DNA from 4 places in the Geodermatophilus sp. SYSU D00708 genome. Region 1 is predicted to be linked to each of the others. Evidence: predicted binding sites of a transcription regulator. Region 1 holds the regulator's gene; each other region holds the start of a gene.
What was found. The regulator LexA, encoded in region 1, represses DNA repair genes until DNA is damaged. The targets are predictions, from matches to a motif close to TCGAACANNTGTTCGA.
Positions count from the first base shown of each region.

Region 2: a site for LexA is predicted at 2,221-2,236, ahead of ruvC (crossover junction endodeoxyribonuclease RuvC). Genes of this name have one in related genera too.
Region 3: a site for LexA is predicted at 2,219-2,234, ahead of ACI79D_RS19225 (DUF222 domain-containing protein). Genes of this name have one in related genera too.
Region 4: a site for LexA is predicted at 2,599-2,614, ahead of ACI79D_RS01400 (DUF222 domain-containing protein). Genes of this name have one in related genera too.

Region 1 is NZ_JBJGYS010000006.1:129,438-133,385, forward strand. Features, by position in the region: gene ACI79D_RS07695 (hypothetical protein) at 23-568, opposite strand; gene ACI79D_RS07700 (LysM peptidoglycan-binding domain-containing protein) at 801-1,130, opposite strand; gene lexA (transcriptional repressor LexA) at 1,652-2,404, shown strand; gene ACI79D_RS07710 (hypothetical protein) at 2,466-3,419, opposite strand; gene ACI79D_RS07715 (phosphatase PAP2 family protein) at 3,487-3,948, opposite strand, start outside.
Region 2 is NZ_JBJGYS010000017.1:12,304-16,251, reverse strand. Features, by position in the region: gene ruvB (Holliday junction branch migration DNA helicase RuvB) at 1-998, opposite strand, end outside; gene ruvA (Holliday junction branch migration protein RuvA) at 995-1,636, opposite strand; gene ruvC (crossover junction endodeoxyribonuclease RuvC) at 1,633-2,199, opposite strand; gene ACI79D_RS15290 (YebC/PmpR family DNA-binding transcriptional regulator) at 2,354-3,106, opposite strand; gene pdxT (pyridoxal 5'-phosphate synthase glutaminase subunit PdxT) at 3,103-3,765, opposite strand; gene pdxS (pyridoxal 5'-phosphate synthase lyase subunit PdxS) at 3,762-3,948, opposite strand, start outside.
Region 3 is NZ_JBJGYS010000025.1:70,612-74,559, forward strand. Features, by position in the region: gene ACI79D_RS19220 (glutamine amidotransferase) at 15-743, shown strand; gene ACI79D_RS19225 (DUF222 domain-containing protein) at 969-2,201, opposite strand; gene ACI79D_RS19230 (DUF1707 SHOCT-like domain-containing protein) at 2,496-2,951, opposite strand; gene ACI79D_RS19235 (sensor histidine kinase) at 3,101-3,948, shown strand, end outside.
Region 4 is NZ_JBJGYS010000001.1:263,769-267,716, reverse strand. Features, by position in the region: gene ACI79D_RS01415 (hypothetical protein) at 1-157, opposite strand, end outside; gene ACI79D_RS01410 (hypothetical protein) at 195-710, opposite strand; gene ACI79D_RS01405 (DUF3253 domain-containing protein) at 878-1,129, shown strand; gene ACI79D_RS01400 (DUF222 domain-containing protein) at 1,349-2,581, opposite strand; gene ACI79D_RS01395 (hypothetical protein) at 2,756-3,211, opposite strand; gene ACI79D_RS01390 (Lrp/AsnC family transcriptional regulator) at 3,361-3,834, opposite strand.

The sequences.
Region 1 (3,948 bases):
GCGACGACGGGACGGAACCGGGTCAGGCGCGGACGACGCCGTCGGCACGCGGGCTGCGCGGCCGCGGCACACGGTCCCCCAGGCGCAGGGGCCGGGTGAGGCAGTCGAGCTCGGGGCGCGGCGGGACGGCGACCGCCTGGAGGTCGACGCGGGTGTCGTCGTCGGCCGCCCGGTGCCTCCCGGCCACCGCAGCGGGCGCCCGGTGACGGCCGGCGAACGCGCTCCCGACCGCCGGCATCTCCGCGGTGACGTCCCCACCGTGCCGACGCCGGGACGGACCGGCACCCCCGGCCGGCGCCAGAGCCGGCGCGCCCAGCACACCGGCGACCAGCCGCTCGCGGGCCGCGGCGCGCCCGAGGTCGAGTACCGGCGCGCCGGCACCCGCACCGGGGACCGCCGCGGCGGCGCCGGCGGTCGCCGGACGCGGCTCGGGCAGCCGCAGATCGCTCAGGGCGGTCCAGATCTCGCGGTTCCGGCCGGCGACCGCCACCCGGACCCAGACCTCACAGGAGCCCTGCGCGTCGTGGCGCCAGCCGAGGATCGACCCCGGCCACCAGGCTCCGTCCACGGACACCTCGACCGACTGCGACTGTTGGGTGAAGACCGCTGCTCGGCCTCCGGACGTCCGCGACACGGCACTGACGTTAGGTGGCCCGATGACCACAGAGCGTCAACGTCTCCGCACGGAGGGTTGACGAACCTGGCCGGTCCGCCTTGTCGCTGTCTGGCCTCGGCCGGGACCGCACCCGGGCGGCGGCGCGGTTCGTCGGCGACGTCAGGGCAGCTGGAGGACCTGGACGTCAGGGCAACTGGAGGACCTGGCCCGGGACGACCCGGGCGCCGTCGAGGTCGTTGATCTGCTCGATGGCGTCGACCACGGCGCGCACGTCCTCGTCCGGCCCGGCGAAGTCGGCGGCGATCGACCACACGCTGTCCCCGGCCTGCACGACGACGCTGCGCTCTCCGGCCAACCGCAGGTCGCCGTCACCGCCGGCCACCAGGGGACCGAGCCACGACCCCAGCGCCACGCCGGCACCCAGAGCGAGGACCACCGACAGCCGGCGGGCCCGCTGGGTGAGCCGCAGCCGCGATCCGGCGGCACCGCCGACCCGGCCACACCCCCCGCGCACCGGGCGACCCGACGGCGCACCAGGCACCGCCGCTCCCGCCGGACGCGCCGGCACCGGGCGCGCCACCCGGGGCCGCACGGGCACCGGCCGGGCCGCCCCGACACCCGGACGAGCAGCCTCAAGAACCGCCGGCCGGGACGGCGCCTGCACCGCCGGCCGGCCGACATCGACCCGGGACGGGACCGTCCGCGACACGGCGGGCCGCGGCGAGCGCCCCGGCTCGCTCCCGGCACCGCCCGGCACCGCCCGGAGCCGGGGCCGCCAGGGCACCTGCACCGCGTCGTCGAAGTCCAGCACCGCCTGCTGCACGCCTGCCACGACCACTCCTCCCGACCGACCCCGCACCGTCGAACGTCTGTTCGATTCGAACGTCTGTGCGATGTCTACCGGACGGGTCCGACAAACACCATCCCGCCCCGCCGAGCACTTCGAACATGTGTTTGATCGAGGGCCCTGAGCACGCTACGGTCGGTCCCGACGGACGAGACGTGCTGCGGTGAGCAGCCGACGAGGAGGCGACGGTGGCGGAGAAGAGCGGGACGTCGGGGAGCCGCCGGAGGACGGCCGGCACGCCGGCGACCACCGAGACGGCAGCCGTGCGCACCTTCCCCGACCGGGGTGAGGCCGGCGACGGCCTGACCCAGCGGCAGCGCCGCGTCCTCGAGGTCATCCGCGACTCGATCGACCGCCGCGGGTACCCGCCCTCGGTGCGCGAGATCGGTGAGGCCGTCGGCCTGTCCTCGGCCTCCTCGGTGGCCCACCAGCTGACGGTCCTGCAGAAGAAGGGCTGGCTGCGCCGCGACCCGAACCGGCCCCGGGCCCTCGACGTCCGCCTGCCCGGCGACGCCCCCGCGGAGCTCGTCGCCCCGGCCGCCCCCGCCGGCGTCGAGGAGGGTCCCGCCCCGACCTACGTGCCCCTGGTGGGCCGGATCGCCGCCGGTGGCCCGGTGCTCGCCGAGCAGGCCGTCGAGGACGTCTTCCCCCTGCCCCGCGAACTGGTCGGCGAGGGCACGCTGTTCATGCTGAAGGTGGCCGGTGACTCGATGGTCGAGGCCGCCATCTGCGACGGCGACTGGGTCGTGGTGCGCCAGCAGCCGACCGCCGAGAACGGCGAGATCGTCGCGGCCATGATCGACGGCGAGGCGACGGTCAAGACCTACAAGCGCCGCGACGGTCACGTGTGGCTGCTGCCGCACAACCCCGCGTACGAGCCGATCCCCGGTGACGAGGCGACCATCCTGGGCCGCGTCGTGACGGTGCTTCGCCGGGTCTGACGCGCGCCCCGCGCGCTCAGCTCAGCGCCGCCGCACGCTCAGCACACGCCCCGCCGCACACTCAGGAGCGGCGGCGCAACCTCCCGACGATCCACACCAGCGCGGCGGCGACGACCGCAGCGAGCACGCCGGCCGCGATGACCGTCGCGCCGCCGTCGTCGGTGCTGAGCAGGTCCGGCACGGAGCCGTCCGCCGACCCGGAGGCCGCGGCCGGGCTGGGGACCGCGCTCAACGGGACGACCGTGACGTCGGCCGGCAGCCCCTCGCTGGACACGACCAGACCGGTCGTGTCGGCGGTGAAGCTGATCGCCTCACCCTGCGGCGACTCGGGCAGGGGCAACCGGACCGGGTCGGCGGCCAGCGCACCGGCCACGTCGGATCCCGACAACGGCCACACGTAGGCGTCGGTGTAGGTGCGCAGCGCGACGAAGCGGCCGTCGGGCGAGACCGCTCCCCCGGTGACCATCAGCTGGCCGGCGCGCCCGACGGGGCCACCGGGAGTGCCGGTGAGCGTGAACTCGACGCCGGCCACCTCGGTGAGGCCGACCGTGCCGGCGTCCACGAGGGCGCTCACGGGGCGGTACACCTTGCTCGCGCCGAGCACCTCCTTGGACACCAGGTAGGGCGTGCCGTCGGGGGCGAGCAGGAGCGCCTCCACGTCGCGTCGTCCCTCGGGGAAGGCCAGCCGGTAGACCTCGGTGGTGTCGTCCGGGCGAAGGGCGATGAGCGCCACCGTCTCCCGCGTGCCGTTGTTGTCCCCGGTGTCGGCCAGCCACACCGTCCCATCGGCCGCCACCGCGAGGTCCTCGGGGTCGTAGGGGTCCACCGCCGCGCTGCGCACGTCGATCACCAGGCAGGTGGCGTCCAGGACGTACACGTCGACCCGGTCCCCGCCGTCGTCGATGGCCAGCATGCGGTTCCCCACCACCGCCAGGCCGGAGAGCTCCGGCAGGCGCGGGTCGGTGACCTGGCACTGCGTGCGCGGGCCCGCGGCCTCCTCGGCGTACGCGGGCACGCCGGCACCCTGCACGAGCGTCAGTGCGAGGGCCGACCCCGCTGCCAGACGCCGTACCGCGGAGCCGCTACGCGGACGGGTGGCCAGCTCGGGCACCCACCCAGCGTGACATCGCGACTGCGTCCAGTGCGTGAACCACGCCCAACAGCAGGATGCCGACCGACGCTCCGACCACGGCGTCGGTGACCCAGTGGAAGTCCAGGGACACCATGGCCACGCCGGTGGCGACCGGTCCGGCCACGCTCAGCAGCCGGAACGTCCGCTGCACGCCGGCCGAGAGACGGAACTCCACCGCCTGCCAGCGGGCGACGCCCCACATCAGCACCGCGTTGGCCACGTGGCCCGACGGATAGGACTGGCCGTCGCGGTGGAAGAACGACCCCGGGTAGGCCGGCGCGGTGCGCCCCGTCCCGTACTTGAAGCCGTAGACGACCACGGTGAGCAGCGCCAGCGCGACCAGGACCCGTAGCAGCGGCACGACCGTCCGGCGCGACCAGAGCAGGTAGCTCACCAGGACCGCCAGGACGAT
Region 2 (3,948 bases), on a different contig from region 1:
CGGCCCCGCGGCGTGCGGGCCAGCAGGCCGGCGCGGACCAGGAACGGCTCGCAGACCTCCTCGACGGTGTGCGGCTCCTCCCCCACCGCGACCGCCAGCGTGGCGACCCCGACCGGACCGCCCCCGAACCGCATCACCAGGGCCTCCAGGACGGCGCGGTCGAGCCGGTCCAGGCCCAGGTGGTCGACGTCGTAGAGGGCCAGCGCCGCCTCGGCGACCGCGCGGGTGACCCGGCCGTCGGCCCGCACCTCGGCGTAGTCGCGGACCCGGCGCAGCAGCCGGTTGGCGATGCGCGGCGTCCCTCGGGACCGGCCGGCGATCTCCGCCGACCCCTCCTCGGTGAGCTCGACGCCGAGCAGAGAGGCGCTGCGGGCCAGCACCCGCTGCAGCTCGGACGGCTCGTAGAACTCCATCTGGCCGACGAAGCCGAACCGGTCGCGCAGCGGGCCGGTCAGCAGGCCGGCGCGGGTGGTGGCGCCGACCAGCGTGAACGGGTTGATCTCCAGCGGGATCGCGGTCGCACCGGGCCCCTTGCCGACGACGACGTCGACCCGGAAGTCCTCCATCGCCATGTACAGCAGTTCCTCGGCCGGCCGGGCGATCCGGTGGATCTCGTCGATGAACAGCACGTCGCCGGGGCCGAGGTTGGACAGCATCGCGGCGAGGTCACCGGAGCGCTCGATCGCCGGACCGCTGGTGATCTTCACCGACGTGCCCAGCTCGGAGCCGATGATCAGCGCGAGGCTGGTCTTGCCCAGCCCGGGCGGCCCGGACAGCAGCACGTGGTCCGGCGGCCGGCCGCGTCGCTTGGCGCCCTCCAGGACCAGCTCCAGCTGGCGGGCGACCTTGGGCTGACCGATGAAGTCCGCCAGCGAGTGGGGGCGCAGGGCCGACTCGACGACCCGCTCCTCGTCACCGGCCTGCGCCGAGACCGAGTAGTCGCGGGTGAACCCCTCGGCCGGCTCCGCGGACAGGCCGCGGTCGAAGGGGCTGCTCACGGCCTACCCAGCATCCGCAGCGCCTGCCGCAGCAGCACCGCCACCTCGACCGACCCGGTCTCGGCGACCTGCTCGTCGGCGATCGGCGCGAGCTGGGCGACGGCGCTGTCGGCCTCCTTGCTGGTCCACCCCAGCCCCACCAGGGCCGAGGCGAGCTGGTCGCGCCACGGGGCGACGGGGGTGACCGACGGCAGCCCCGCGGGGGCCCCCGCGCCGTCGAGCTGGGTGTCGGTGGTGGTCGCCCCCAGCCGGTCGCGCAGCTCCAGGATCAGCCGCTCGGCGCCCTTCTTGCCGATGCCCGGCACCTGCATCAGGGCTTTGACGTCAGCCATCGACACCGCGCGGCGGACCTCCCGCGGCGGGTGGATGGCCAGCACCGCCTGGGCCAGCCGCGGGCCCACGCCGTTGGCCGTCTGGAGCAGCTCGAACAGCTGCCGCTCGTCGTCGTCGGCGAAGCCGTAGAGGGTCAGTGAGTCCTCGCGGACCACCAGGCTGGTCGACAGCCGGGCGCTCTCCCCCACCTGCAGCCGGGCGATCGTGCCGGGGGTGCACTGCACCGCCAGCCCGATGCCGCCGACCTCGACCACGGCGCCGTCCGGCGACACCGCCGCGACCCGGCCCGACACGCTGGCGATCACCGCGACACCCCCGTCCAGCGCGGGAGGGTCGTCGACCGCACGGGGGCGCCGATGCCGCCGGCCAGCGCGGCGTGCCGCAACCGTTGCTGCGCGGGCCCCCGCCAGGCGTGGCAGACGGCCAGCGCCAGCGCGTCGGCGGCGTCGGCGGGCTTGGGCGGGGACGACAGCCCCAGCACCCGGGTGACCATGAGGGTGACCTGCTCCTTGTCGGCTCGGCCGCTGCCGGAGATGGCGGCCTTGACCTCGCTCGGCGTGTGCCAGGCGACGGGCCGGTCGGCCTGCGCCGCGGCCAGCGCGGCGACGCCGGCGGCCTGGGCGGTGCCGGTGGCGGTGCCCTTGTTGTTCTGGGTGAACACCCGCTCGATCGCCACGACGTCGGGGCGGTGCTCGCGCAGCAGCGCGGTCACGGCGGTGTGCAGCTCCAGCAGGCGCAGCTCGAGGTCGAGCTCCGCGGCGGTGCGGACGACGCCGACCCCCACCGCCGCAGGGCGGGCTCCGGGACGCCCGTCGACCACCCCCCACCCGCACCGGGTGAGGCCCGGGTCGATGCCGAGCACCCGCATGGAGGAGCCTCCCGCCGTCAGCCGAACTGGTGTTCGACCGAGGTTAACCGCCCGGGACGACGCAAGGCCGCGACACGCCTTGGTGAGGGGCTGGAACGGCCTCCCTGCAGGGTCCCGGCCCGAGCCTGCGAGGGTCGGGGGGCAGGGAGGTCCTTCAGCCGACCTTCTCGAGCACCTCGTCGGAGACGTCGTAGTTCGCGTACACGTTCTGCACGTCGTCGCAGTCCTCGAGGGCGTCGATGAGCCGGAAGACCTTGCCCGCCGCCTCCTCGTCGAGCTCGACGGTGACGCTGGGCACGAACCCGGCCTCGGCCGAGTCGTAGTCGATGCCGGCGTCCTGCAGCGCGGTCCGGACGGCGACCAGGTCGGTCGGCTCGCTGATGACCTCGAACGAGTCGCCCTGGTCGCGGACCTCCTCCGCGCCGGCCTCGAGCACGGCCATGAGGACGCTGTCCTCGTCCACGCCGTCTGCCTTGGGCACCACGACGACGCCCTTGCGCGAGAACAGGTAGGAGACCGAGCCCGGGTCGGCCATCGAGCCGCCGTTGCGGGTCATCGCCGTCCGGACCTCGGACGCGGCCCGGTTGCGGTTGTCGGTCAGGCACTCGACCAGCACCGCCACGCCGGCGGCCGCGTAGCCCTCGTACATGATCGTCTGCCAGTCCGCGCCCCCGGCCTCCGCCCCAGAGCCGCGCTTGACGGCGCGGTCGATGTTGTCGTTCGGGACCGACGACTTCTTCGCCTTCTGGATGGCGTCGAACAGCGTCGGGTTGCCGGCCGGGTCGCCGCCGCCGGTGCGGGCCGCCACCTCGACGTTCTTGATCAGCTTGGCGAACAGCTTGCCGCGCTTGGCGTCGATCGCGGCCTTCTTGTGCTTGGTCGTCGCCCACTTGGAATGGCCACTCACGGCGTACCCCTCTCGTTCCCGGCGCCCGATCGGTCCGCCATCTCTCTGCGCACCAGGTCGACGAACAACGCGTGCACCCGGCGGTCCCCGGTGAGTTCGGGGTGGAAGCTGGTGGCCACCAGGTTGCCCTGGCGGACGGCGACGATCCTACCGTCGGCGTGTCCCCCGACGACCCGGGCGAGGACCTGCACGTCCTCGCCGGCCTCCTCGACCCACGGCGCGCGGATGAACACCGCGTGCACCGGGTCGCCGCCGAGCCCCTCGAACCGGACCTCGGACTCGAAGGAGTCCACCTGCCGGCCGAAGGCGTTGCGGCGGACGGTGACGTCGAGCCCGCCGACGGTCACCTGGTCCGGCGGTGAGCCGAGCAGCCGGTCGGCGAGGACGATCATCCCGGCGCAGGAGCCGTACACCGGCAAACCGGCGGCGACCGCGGCACGCAGCGGCTCGAGCAGGCCGAACCGGACGGCCAGCTTGGCCATGGTCGTCGACTCCCCGCCCGGGACGACCAGCCCGTCGATCCCGGCGAGCTCCTCGGGACGGCGCACGGCGACGACCTCGGCCCCCTCGGCGCGCAGGGCCGCCAGGTGCTCCCGGACGTCGCCCTGCAGGGCCAGCACACCGATGACCGGAGCCCGCGTCACGGCGGGCGCGCTCACCAGCCGCGGGTCGCGTAGCGCTCGGACTCGGGCAGCGTGGTGACGTTGATGCCGACCATGGCCTCGCCCAGCCCGCGGGACACCTTGGCGATGACGCCCGGGGCGTCGAAGAACGTGGTGGCCTGGACGATCGCCTCGGCCCGCTGCGCCGGGTCGCCGGACTTGAAGATGCCCGAGCCCACG
Region 3 (3,948 bases), on a different contig from region 1:
TAGCATCCCTGCCCGTGAGGCCCTTCCTGCTGCTGGCCTCACGGGCCGAGGACGTCGCCGCGGACGAGGAGTACGCGGCGGTGCTGCGCCTGACGGGGCTCTCCGAGGGGCAGCTGCGGCGCATCCGCGTGGAGGCCGGTCCGCTGCCGGAGCTCGACCTCGACGACTACGCCGGGATCGTCCTCGGCGGCGGGCCGTTCAACTCCAGCGACCCGGCCGAGGGAAAGTCCGACGTCCAGCGCCGGGTCGAGGCCGAGCTCGCCGCGCTGCTCGACCAGGTCGTCGCCCGGGACCTGCCCTTCCTCGGCGCCTGCTACGGCGTCGGGACGCTCGGCGTGCACCAGGGCGGCGTGGTCGACCGGACCTACGGCGAGCCGATCTCCTGCGTGCCAATCGAGCTGACCCCCGCCGGGCGCGCCGACCCGCTCCTGGCCGGGGTGCCGGACGTCTTCGACGCGCTGGTCGGGCACAAGGAGGCCTGCCGTGTGCTGCCGCCGTCCGCGGTGCTGCTGGCCACCTCGGCGACGTGCCCGGTGCAGATGTTCCGGGTGAAGAACAACGTCTACGCGACCCAGTTCCACCCCGAGCTCGACGTCGCCGGCATCGTCACCCGGGTGCGGGTCTACCAGCACGCGGGCTACTTCCCGCCGTCGGAGATGGACGAGCTCATCGCCCGCCTCTCGCTGGCGGTGGTGAACGAGCCGGGCCGGATCCTGGCCAACTTCGTCGCGCGGTACGCCTGACGACAGCCGAGGCATCGCAGCGCGAGGAACCAGGGAGGAGCCGACCGCGGCGCGGAGTCAGCACCGCGTGCCCACGACCGACAGCAGCAACGCGACGGGCACCTGACCCACCGGCCGCACGCCGACCGGCGCCGCCTCCCTGCGGAGGCGGCGCCGGTCGCGTGTGGGCCCCGTGGATCGACCAGGGGTGTGCTGCAGTCAGGCCGCGGCGGGCCCGTGGGCGGGTCAGGCGGCGGCGGGGAGCAGCGGGCCGGTGTGGATCGGGGTGCCGTCGGGGCGCCAGGTGTGCCATCGGCCGTCGGGTTGTCGTTCGACGCGGAAGCCGTGGTGGACCTTGGTGTGGTGCCGCTCGCACAGCAGCGCGGAGTTGTCCAGGCTGGTGTGGCCGCCGTTGATCCACTCCAGCACGTGGTGCACGTCGCACCACCAGGTGGGGGCGCCGCAGCCGGCGAACACGCAGCCGCCGTCGCGCACCTCCACCGCCCGCCGCAGGTGGGGCGGGACGAGGCGGAGGGTGCGGCCGTAGCCCAGCGGGACCCCGTCGGGGCCGAGCACGATCCGGGTGAGCTGTCCGTCGCAGGCCAGCCACCGGGCGCGCGCCGCGGAGATCACCGCCCCGGACGCGAGCGTGCCGGCACCGGGGGCGGTGGCCGGGTCCACCAGGTCCTCGATGCCGATCTGCACCAGCACCTGTGGCTTGTGCCCGCGCAGCTGCGGCAGGCCGCCGGCGGCCAACTGGTTGTCGCACAGCTGCACCAGCGCGTCGGCCAACTGCTGGCCGCGGGAGCGGTCGTCGGCGGCGCAGCGGCCGGCCTGCACGATCGCTTCCAGCGCGGCGGCCAGCTTCTCCCCGCCGACCGCGTCGAGGTCGACCCGGCCGGTGAGCGACCCGTCCGCATGTTTGGCGATGGCCAGCCGCCGCCCCGCGGTCGGATCCGGCTCGGGCCCGTCGGGATCGAGGCGGGCCAGGTAGTGGTGCACCACCTGCCGCAGCTCGTCGTGCGGCCGCTGCGCCGCGACCTGGGCCAGCAGCTCGTCGACGTCGGCCACATCGACTCCGGCGGCGGCCGCGGCGGCCTGTGCCTCCGGGCGGGTGACCGGCTCGATGAGCGCGACCTGGCCCTCGGTCACCGCGCCGGCGGCGAACGCCGCCCCGACGGCGGGCAGGTGTTCCAGCGCCCGCCCGGCGCGCACCACCCGGCCCGCCTCGGCCGCCGACAGGTGCCCGTGCCCGCGCAGCCACGACGCCATGCTCTTGAGCCCGTCGAACTCCGCCGCGCCGGTGCCCTCACACTCGGCCACCGTGCGCGCCACCTCGGCGGCCAGCCGGTTCTGCGCGGCCAGCAGTCCGCGCAGCCGCCCCAGCAGCGCCGGCCCGAACAGCGGCGCCAGCTCCTCGGCGGCCAGGGCGTCGAGGTCGTCGGCCAGCGCCCGCAGCACCTCCGGCAGCTCGTCCACGACACCTCCCCAACGGTTCGATCAAGCGTTCGAAGTCTACCGCCGCGAGCACCCCGCCGCAGGTCGAATCCCCAGGTCAGGGCGCCGTCCACAGATGCCGGTGAGGCCTTGACACCGGCGGGTCGAGCCGCTTGCTGAAGCAGAACGCCCCCACCAGCAGCCCACTCCACCCGCCGTCGGCGGCCGGCCCGGAGGACGGCGGCGACCACCGTGGCGAACCTGCGCACGCAGATGGGGGCTGCGCGGCAGCGCGCTCGGCGGTCGCCTCGTCTGCCGGAGCGCGGATCGGAGACTTCAGCCACGGCCGAAGCCGCCGCGCCCGCCGCCGTCGAACAGCACCTCGCCCAGCACCCAGCCGAACAGGAAGAGCAGACAGACGGCGGCCGCAACCGCCGCCACCACCCGCCCCGCGGACACCCGGGCGCCCGGGCCGTTCAGGGACGCCCGTAGCTGCTCGACGGCCATGGTCGCCAGGGGGCGCCACCCGGGTGCGGCCGGTGCGGAGGACGCGGGCGCGAGGTCGGCGGTCAGCGGCTCGAGGTCCCGCCGGTGGACGGCGCCGAACGCGGCGGCCATCCGCTCACTGCCCTCGTCCGGGGGCAGCAGCCCGCGGGCGACGGCGTCCTGCAGGACGCCGACCGTGGCGAACCGGTCGGCGTCCGAGGCGCGCATCGCCGGCGGCGTCCCGGGCGGGGGCGACGTCGGCGGTGCGGGCGGGACCGAGCCGTCCGTGCCGGTCAGGGGTGGCATGGGCCTGCTCCTCTCGGGGCTGCGACACAGGAGGCGGGCAGCCTGCCCCGGGTACCTGTGACGGGCCTGTGAGCCCCGTCGTCCCGGGGTCCAGCGATCTCCATCCCGGCGTCCAGCCCACCTCCAGACCCGCAGCTCACCGTGGGCCCATGACAACCGCGACCGCCCGTCGGCTGTCGCTGCGCGCCCGGCTGCTGGCGGTGTTCCTCGTGCCCCTCGCGGTGGTGGTGGCCGTCGTCGGCGCCGTCGCCACGACCGTGCTGCACGACCAGATGCTCGACCAGGTCGACACCCGGCTGGCCGCCGCCGTCGACCGCTCGGCGCACGCCGACGCGGGCGGGCCGCCCGGGGGCTGGGACGACGTCGGACCGGACTTCCTGGCCACGCCGGGGCAGGGCGACGGCACGCTGGGGGCCCGGGTCGAGGACGGCGCGGTGACCGAGGCCGCGGTGATCACCGCCAGCGGCGAGGCGCGGCTGCTCACCGGACCGCAGCAGGAGGTTCTCGCCGACGTGCCCGCCGACGGCGGGCCGCGCACCGTCGACCTGGGCGCCGACCTGGGGGAGTACCGCGTGGTCGCGACCGCGGGCGCCGACGGGGACGTGCTGGTCACCGGGCTGCCCCTCGGGCCGACGCACAGCGCGCTGCTCCGGCTGGTCGCTGTCGAGGTCGGCGTCGGGCTGCTCGGCCTGCTCGCCGCGGCGGGAGCGGGGTTCGTGGTCATCGGCCGCACGCTGCGACCGCTGCACCGCGTCGCCGCCACCGCCGGCCGGGTCGCCGAGCTGCCCCTCTCGAGCGGCGAGGTGCGCCTGGCCGAGCGCGTGCCCGCCGCCGACACCGACCCGCACACCGAGGTCGGCCGGGTGGGTGCGGCCCTCAACCGGCTGCTGGACCACGTCGAGGAGTCGCTGGCCGCCCGGCAGGCCTCCGAGACCCAGGTCCGGCAGTTCGTCGCCGACGCCAGCCACGAGCTGCGGACGCCGGTCACCTCCATCCA
Region 4 (3,948 bases), on a different contig from region 1:
GGACCAGGCCGACCAGGTTGCCCGCGTCGTCGACGTGCAGCTCGTCGACCAGCGGGCCCAGCTCCCGCCGGCAGACCTCGCGGACCTCGTCCTCCTGGTCGCCGGGGCCGTAGGCGTACAGCAGCTCCTGGAGCAGCGCGCGGTCGTCGGGGGACACGGTTCTCCTCGGTGCGGGGCGGACGGGCTCGCCGCACCTACCCGTCGGCGTCCCCGGGGTAGTCCTCGAAGCGCGTCGAGCCGTCCGGGTCGACCGTGATCCGGCCGGGCCCGGCGTCCAGGCCCGAGACCGCGACCACGACCGGCCGCAGCCGCGGCCGTGCCACCTCGCGGTACAGGAACCCCCGGACGTCGTCCAGGACGCCGGTGCTGCCGCGGGCGCGGAAGGCGTGCTCGGCGCCCTCGACCGCGAGGACGGCGGACCTGTTCCCGTCGAAGTGCAGCCGCGCGGCCACGGCCGGACCCCACTCGGCGCGGAGCACCGCCAGCTGCTCGGCGTGCCGGTCCCGGTGCCGGCGGGTGAGGAGGCGGAACTGCTGGTCGAGGACGACGGTGGCCGACACCGTGTCCAGCCCGAACTCGCGCCTGAGGCCGTCGAGCGCGGCCTCGTCGTCCGCGGCGTCCTGCAGGACCCGCACGAGGCGGACGGGATCGGCCAGGGCGGTGTCGATAGCGGTCAGGGCGGCGAGCCGCTGCGAGCGGGAGTCGGTCACCGGGGCGCCCGCCGGTTCCGCAGGACCCGACCGCCGACCGCGAGCGCGGCCGGCACCCACCTGGCCCCCACCAGCGAGGACGTCGTCCGGTGCACGAGCCGGAGCATCCTCCCGGTTGCTCGCCGCGGCCAGTGGCGGGTGCGTGGGGTCGGGGTCACGCTGGCCGCGTGGACGACGTCGACACGCGGCTCGAGCAGGCGATCGTCGCGCTGCTCGCCGGCAGGCGGGTCGACGCGTCGATCTGTCCCTCGGAGGCCGCCCGCGCGGTCGACCCGGCCGGCTGGCGGGACCTCATGCCGGCGGCACGGGGCGCGGCAGGCCGGCTCGCAGCGGCGGGCCGTGTCGTGGTGACGCAGGGCGGTGCGGTGGTGGACGCCGAGACGGCCCGCGGCCCGGTCCGCATCCGCAGGCCCGGCTGAGGACCCCGCTCGGCGCTCGTCCCCTCCACCGTGGACGCCGCATGGACGACCACGCCGAGCGCGTCGGTTCCTGTGGGGCGGCAACGGGCAGGAGCTGGCCCGGAGTGGGTCAGGCGGCGGCGGACAGGAGCGGGCCCGGCCGCTGCGGAGCTGATTCGCCACCCGTCGATCTCGGGCACGCGCCGACGCCCGACGCCGAACGGATCGGGTCGGGTGGGGTCAGGCGGCGGCGGGCAGCAGTGGGCCGGTGTGGATCTGGGTGCCGTCGGGGCGCCAGGTGTGCCATCGGCCGTCGGGTTGTCGTTCGACGCGGAAGCCGTGGTGGACCTTGGTGTGGTGCCGCTCGCACAGCGGCGCGGAGTTGTCCAGGCTGGTGTGGCCGCCGTGGATCCACTCCAGCACGTGGTGCACGTCGCACCACCAGGTCGGCGCGCCGCAGCCGGCGAACACGCAGCCGCCGTCGCGGACCTCCACCGCCCGCCGCAGATGGGGCGGGACGAGGCGGAGGGTGCGGCCGTAGTCCAGCGGCCGCCCGTCGGGGCCGAGCACGATCCGGGTGAGCTGCCCGTCGCAGGCCAGCCACCGGGCCCGGGCCGCGGAGATCACCGCCCCCGAGCCGAGCGTGCCGGCACCGGGGGCGGTGGCCGGGTCGACCAGGTCCTCGATGCCGATCTGCACCAGCACCTGCGGCTTGTGCCCGCGCAGCTGCGGCAGGCCACCGGTGGCCAAGGCGTTGTCGCACAGCTGCACCAGCGCGTCGGCCAGCTGCTGGCCGCGGGAGCGGTCGTCGCCCGCGCAGCGGCCGGCCTGCACGATCGCCTCCAGCGCGGCGGCCAGCTTCTCCCCGCCGACCGCGTCCAGGTCGAACCGGCCGGTGAGCGACCCGTCCGCGTGGCGGGCGATGGCCAGCCGCCGACCCGCGGTGGGATCGGGCTCGGGGCCGTCGGGATCGAGGCGGGCCAGGTAGTGGTGCACCACCTGCCGCAGCTCGTCGTGCGGCCGCTCGGCGGCGACCTGCGCCAGCACGGCGTCCACCTCGGCCAGGTCGACGCCTTGGGCGGCGGTGGCGCTGAGCCGGTCGTGCCGGGTGATCGGCTCGATGAGTGCGACCTGGCCCTCGGTCACCGCGCCGGCGGCGAACGCCGCGGCCACCGCCGGCAGAGACGCGCACGCCCGCCCGGCGCGGACCACCCGGCCCGCCTCGGCCACCGACAGGTGCCCGTGCCCGCGCAGCCACGACGCCATGCTCTTGAGCCCGTCGAAGTCCGCCGCGCCGGTGCCCTCGCACTCGGCCACCGTGCGGGCGACCTCGGCGGCCAGCCGGTTCTGCGCGCACAACAGCCCGCGCAGCCGGACCAGCAGCGCCGGCCCGAACAACGGCGCCAGATCCTGCCCGCCCAGGGTGTCGAGGGCTGCGGTCAGCGCCCGCAGCGCCTCCGGCAACTCGTCCACGACACCTCCCCAGCGGTTCGATCAAGCGTTCGAAGTCTACCGCCGGTAGGACCCCGCCGCAGATCGAATCCCCAGCTCAGAGCGCTGTCCACAGATTTCGACCTGGGCTTGACAGGGCACGGTCTCCGCCGCTGTGCGCGTTCGTCGCAGCAGGGGGCCCGACGAGGACCTCGGTCAGTGGCGACCGACCTCCACCGCGAACTGGACGGCCGGGGGGATCGTGTGCGTGGCCTGGACGGCCATCGCGTGCAGGCCGAGCGAGACGTCCCGACGGCCGTCGGACCAGGTGGTCCACACCGGGTCGGTCTCGACGTGGTGCAGCTGGCCGAGGACGACGCGCGCCTCGATCCGCTCGGTGACCTGCTGCAGCAGCAGGTGCGCCGCGGTGTCCGTCGCGACGTTCGCGATCAGGCCGATGAAGGCTCCGCTTCTTGACGCGCCGGTGTGGACCCGGCTCATGCCCTGACCGTCCTCGTGCTCCCACTGGAGGTCGAGGACGCTGCCGGCGCTGTCGACGGGGGTGCTGCGCCAGCCGCCGTCTCGAAGCGCTCGAGCGACGGAGTCCATGTCGTCGATCGACGGCTCGAGCAGGGCGAGGTCGACGACCGACAGGAGCATGCCCGGGTCCACGGGCGCAGCCTGACATCTCCGGAGAGGACGCCAACCGATCTCGCCGTGTGGTCGCTGGACCCGCGCCACACCGCGCGGTCGGCGGCTACACCGCGCGCCCCGCGCCACACCGCACGGGTCCGGCACTCCAAGGGTCCGGCGCCGGCGGTTCAGTCGGTCCCGGCGGTGCGGTCGACCAGCGGAGCCATGCGGTGGTCGACCAGCCGGCGCAGGGCCAGGGCGGTGTCGGTCCGCTGGACGCCGGGGATGGTCAACACGTGCTCGGTGATCCGCCACAGGTCGTCGGCATCGGTGGCCACGACGCGGACCAGCAGGTCGGCGACGCCGGACAGCGCGGTGACCTCGAGCACCTCGGGGATCTGCGCCAGCGCCTCGCCGACGTCGGCCAGGCTCCGCTGCACCACCTGCACGGTCACGTAGGCCCCGAGCCGGTAGCCGAGCGCCTCCGGCTGCACCCGCGCGTCGAAGGGCGCCAGCACCCCGCTGCTCTCCAGCCGGGCCAGCCGCGCCTGCACGGTGTTGCGCGCCAGGCCGAGCCGCTGCGACAGCGCCATGACCGTCGCGCGGGGGTCCTCGGTCAGGGCCCGGAGCAGGCGGGCGTCGGTGGCGTCGAGGGCCGGCACGTTGCTCAGTCTGACATGCGAGGACGTCCTACTACCGAGCATTCTGCGCACCAGGTGGGACAGGGCTTGCGCAGACCGGCGGAGCGGTGATCTTCTCGCCGGGGCCCGGGACGT